One region of the Paenarthrobacter sp. AB444 genome, then DNA from elsewhere that is predicted to be linked to it. Evidence: predicted binding sites of a transcription regulator. Region 1 holds the regulator's gene; the other holds the start of a gene.
What was found. The regulator LexA, encoded in region 1, represses DNA repair genes until DNA is damaged. The targets are predictions, from matches to a motif close to TCGAACANNTGTTCGA.
Positions count from the first base shown of each region.

Region 2: PQ627_RS12015 (LexA family protein) is a predicted target of LexA. The motif match lies at 1,126-1,141, and genes of this name have one in related genera.

Region 1 covers NZ_JAQZBY010000014.1:78,215-80,665, forward strand. The annotation lists gene PQ627_RS16475 (ATP-dependent DNA helicase) at 1-512, shown strand, start outside; gene lexA (transcriptional repressor LexA) at 517-1,260, opposite strand; gene PQ627_RS16485 (LysM peptidoglycan-binding domain-containing protein) at 1,606-1,965, shown strand; gene PQ627_RS16490 (histidinol-phosphate transaminase) at 2,044-2,451, shown strand, end outside.
Region 2 covers NZ_JAQZBY010000008.1:191,357-193,807, forward strand. The annotation lists gene PQ627_RS12005 (hypothetical protein) at 1-276, opposite strand, end outside; gene PQ627_RS12010 (dihydrofolate reductase family protein) at 390-983, shown strand; gene PQ627_RS12015 (LexA family protein) at 1,155-1,586, shown strand; gene PQ627_RS12020 (LacI family DNA-binding transcriptional regulator) at 1,583-2,451, opposite strand, start outside.

The DNA.
Region 1 (2,451 bases):
TCTTCTCGTCACGGCGGGCAGCCGAAGAGGCGGCCGATGCCATGCGCCTCCGCTTGGATGTTGACATTCTCTGCCAGGGCGAGTCCACCATGGCTGCCTTGGTCAAGCAATTCGCCGATGAACCGGATACGTGCCTCTTCGGAACCATGTCCCTGTGGCAGGGTGTGGATGTTCCGGGTGGGTCGTGCCGTCTCGTGGTCATTGACCGCATCCCGTTCCCGCGACCGGATGATCCGCTCATGACGGCCCGCTCCCGTGCGGTGGCGCAGTCCGGCGGCAATGGCTTCATGGCAGTTTCCGCCACCCACGCTGCCATCCGGCTGGCGCAGGGCGCGGGGCGCCTGATCCGTTCGACGGGGGACAAGGGCGTCGTGGCAGTTTTGGATTCACGACTCTCGACGGAACGCTACGGCGGTTTCCTGCGGGCCGCTCTGCCGCCCTTCTGGGCCACGACGGACCGTGCGGTGGTACGCGGGGTCCTGGAGCGTCTGGGATCCGTCCGGAAGGCCTGAGGGGCTAGATGGAGCGAAGTACGGAAACGACCTTGCCCATGATGGTGGCTTGGTCGCCCAGGATGGGTTCGTACTGGGTGTTCTGGGGCAGCAGCCAGGTGTGGCCGTCACGTTGACGGAACGTTTTCACGGTGGCTTCATCATCGAGCAGCGCCGCCACGATGTCGCCGTTGATGGCGTCGTTCTGGCGGCGGACAACCACCCAGTCGCCGTCGCAGATGGCGGCATCGATCATGGAGTCGCCGGCGACCTTGAGCATGAAGAGCTCACCGTGGCCCACGAGCTGCCTGGGCAGCGGCAGCACGTCCTCAACGGTCTGGTCGGCGAGGATGGGCCCACCTGCTGCAATGCGTCCGACCAGCGGAACCATGGCGGTGTCGCTGGCGCTTGCCAGTTCGGTGACGGCCATGCCTCCGGCGCTTCGCAACGTTGCCGGAGCTTCGACGCCCGGGATCGGACCCGAGTCGAGGGTCAGGGGCATCAGCACTTCCATGGCCCGGGGCCGCTTGGGATCCCTGCGGAGGTAGCCGAGTTTTTCCAGCTGGGACAGCTGGTGGGTGACGCTGGACAGGCTGGCCAGTCCTACGGTGTCGCCGATTTCGCGCATGCTGGGCGGATAGCCGTTGTCGTTGACTGAGCGCTGGATGGTCTCCAGGATCTTCTTCTGACGAACTGTCAGGCTCTTGGGAGTCTTTTGAGGCTGTTGGCTTCGCAGGGGTGCCCCGCCGCCTGTGGCTTTCGCTGCCATGTTCGCCAATGCCTTTCATTCCGCCCCGAGAGAGCCGGGGATGCAGGGTCCGGGAAAAATGTCAGACCCTCCTGTTCCACTGAAACAGTGCTGTTTCTTCACTCAAACGTAGGACAGGCACAGGCGTTTATCAAACATTTGTTCTAGCGAGTCTCGACACCGTTCGTTGATAAGTGCTAAAAATGTCATAGCAAGGTTCGAATATGTGTTCTATAAACCTCGCGCTGCTGGTGGATGTTCGAACAAAGCGTTCGAACATCCGGCGCCGCCGGGTGGAACACAATGAATTGGCAGCGCTGCTCCGGAAGCCCCGGAGCAGCGCAATAGCTCAGAAGGGCTCAGCTCATGTCCGCAATCACTTCGTTCGCTGATTTCCGCACCGCACAGGCTCCGGTACGCCTTCGTCTGACCCGCCGTGGCCGCATGGTCTTCTTTGGCATCCCGGCCATGCTGCTGGTGGCTGCCCTCCTCAGCCTGGCCGGAGTCGTCACTTCCCCCGCCAAGGCCTCCGACTCCCAGTCGCAGTTGCAGCCGCCGGTTGCGGTGTCCGTCACTGTCCAGCCGGGCCAATCCCTGTGGGGTATCGCCGGTGCTGCGGCGCCGGAGCGGGACCCGCGTGAAGTCATTGCCGAAATCATCCAGCTGAATGACCTCCGCGGTGGCCGCATTCTTCCCGGGCAGCAGCTGTTCGTGCCTGCCCACTGACGGCAGGCGCTACGGCCTGTTTCCTGCCCTGGACGTCACAGTTACTCGGCAGTCGCGGTGGCCCCTTAAACTGTTGGAGTGAGTGAGCAGCTTGAGCGACTTGACCGACTTCCCCTCCGGACCAACCTGCGTGGATTGAGCCCCTACGGCGCACCGCAGCTCGATGTCCCCGTATTGCTCAACGTCAACGAAAACACCCATGGCGTCCCTGCCGATGTGCAGGCGGCCATAACAGAGGCAGTGGCGGCAGCCGCCACAGGCTTGAACCGCTATCCGGACCGTGAATTTACCGACCTTCGGGTAGCCCTGGCTGAGTACCTTGGCCACGGCCTCTCTGCCGACAATATCTGGGCCGCCAATGGCTCCAATGAAGTCCTGCAACAGATTCTCCAGGCATTCGGCGGTCCGGGGCGCAAAGCGCTTGGTTTCCCTCCGACGTACTCCATGTACCCCTTGCTGGCCAGCGGAACGGACACCGAGTACATC
Region 2 (2,451 bases), on a different contig from region 1:
CACGTCGTCCTTCAGTGTCATGTCGTAGATCCGGGCGACGCCGCGGGAGTCGAAGTAGTGCTGCTGGAAGGCACCGTCAGAGCCGGTGGTACCGATGATGCTGACGGCGTTGGGATACTCCGGCCGTTGGACTGTGGAGCGCTGGATCAGGAAACCGCCACCTTCCAGCCACTCGAGGCTGGTCCGGCCGTGTGTTTGTGCCGTGGGAATGGTAGTCTCCCAGACGCCAACAAGGACGTTGAGCTGCTCCAGCGCAGGTTCAGGATTCCGTGCCATGACCGCCTTCTTTTTCGTGCGTGCCGACAGCTTCAGGGTAGAACCAGCCGGGTCCGCCGCATAGGGTGTGCCGGGTCTGGTCGTGCTGCCTGGCCCAATGGCAGGATGGGCCCATGACCCTCGTTACGTGTGATCTCACTGTGTCCCTTGACGGCTACGTTGCCGGTCCGCACCAGAGCCGGGAGCAACCGCTCGGTGAAGGCGGAGAAAAACTGCACCGGTGGCAGTTCAAAGAACGCGACATCAACGCGGCCGAGGTGGCCGGGATACTCGAAGCCGGCGCGTACATCATGGGCCGGAACATGTTCGCCGGGCCGGGGGAAGGGCTCTGGGAGAAGGAATGGCGCGGCTGGTGGGGTGAAGAACCGCCCTACCATGCCCCGGTTTTCGTGCTGACCTCCCACGAGCATGAGCCCCTGGTGATGGACGGCGGCACCACGTTCCACTTCGTCAATGACGACATCGAGTCGGTGCTCGCACGCGCCAAGGACGCTGCGGGTGGGAAGAACGTTGCCATAGCCGGAGGTGCTTCGACAGCCAGGCAGTTCTTGTCAGCCGGCCTGATCGACGAGCTGCGGCTCCACGTCGCGCCGGTGGTCCTGGGCGGCGGCGAGCGCTTGCTGGATGAGGTAGGGGAGTTGAAGCTGGAGCCCCTGGAGGTCCGGGGAACCAGCCTGGTCTCGCACCTGCGGTACAAGGTCGGCTAGGGGCTGCCAGCCGGCGCTCTGGCATTGCCGAGTTCGCGGGAAAGTTGCCAATTCGCCGGAAGCTTCCCTGCGAGCTCGCACCGTTCCCGCGAACTCGCCGGGAACCGCATGGAATGTCCGCCGATCGCTGTACACTCAAGTATCGAACATATATTCGAATAAAGGTGTGTTGTGGGCGTGATAGTCGGCCCCCGCGTGATAGATGCGGGCTTTTCCTTGATGTCGGTGCTGCTGGCTCCCGTGGCTGTGGCGGCGGGGTATCCCTCGCCGGCGCAGGATTACTTCGATGGCAGGATTGACCTCAATGAGCACCTGATCAAGGACGTCACCAGCACTTTCGTCGTGCGGGTCACCGGCCAGTCCATGGAAGCTGCCGGGATCAGCGACGGCGACGAGTTGATCGTCAACCGGGCGTTGGAACCCAAGGACGGGTCCGTCGTCGTCGCTGTTTTGGACGGTGAGCTGACCATCAAAAGGTTGCGTATCACCCCGACGGGCGTGGTGCTGCAGGCGGACAACCCCGCCTTCCCGGACATCAAGGTAGCGGCGTTGTCGGAGCTGACCATCTGGGGCGTAGCGACGACGTGCCTCCACCATGTCTAGGCCGCCGGTGGTGCCGTCGAACTGCGGATGACCAGTTCCGGCGTCAGTTTCCGGTCCGCGACGGGTGCATCCGGATTCTTGAGCCGTTCAAGAGCAATCATGCCCGCGGCCTGGCCCAGGGCGACCGCGTGGAGGTTGACCGTGGTGAGGCCGATGCCGTGCAGCTTGGCGATCCTCGAATCGTCGTAGCCCACCAGCGACAGGTCCTCCGGGATGGACAGTCCCAGGGTGTGGGCGGCCTCGCGGGCGCCCAGGGCCAGTTGGTCGTTGTGGGTGAAGATCGCCGTGGGTCGGTCCCCTTGGGCCAGAAGGGCGGTGGCGGCCCGTTGCCCGGCTTCCTGGGTGAAGTCTTCGGCCGCAAGCGTCAGGGGCTTCAGCCCGGCGTCGTGCATGGTCTTCTGGTAACTGCGACGTCGGACGGTATGTCCGTCGTAATCGGGTCCGGCAATGTGGGCGATGCGGCGGTGCCCGAGGCCAAGGAGGTGCTCCGTGGCCGCCCGCGCACCCTCGACATCGTCCGAGTACACGCTGTCAACGCCCGGTACCGGCCGGGTGACGCTGACCAGTGGCACGATCTGCGCCAATTCCTGCACTTGCTCGTCAGGATCCAGCAGCGTCGCAGCGATGATGATCCCCGCCCGGGCCTCTATGAGGGACTCCAGCGCGCCCCGGTCAACGCCGTCCACGGACCGGGATACGCTCAGGATGAGCCGGTTCCCTTCCTGCGGAAGGGCCATGCGCACGCCGCTGAGGATGTCGGCGTAGACCTCGTTGCGGATATCCATCAAGTAAAGCCCGACGGCGGAACGGTGCTTGCGTGCCAGGTCGGCGGCGGCCGCGTTGGGTCGGTATCCCAGACGCTTGG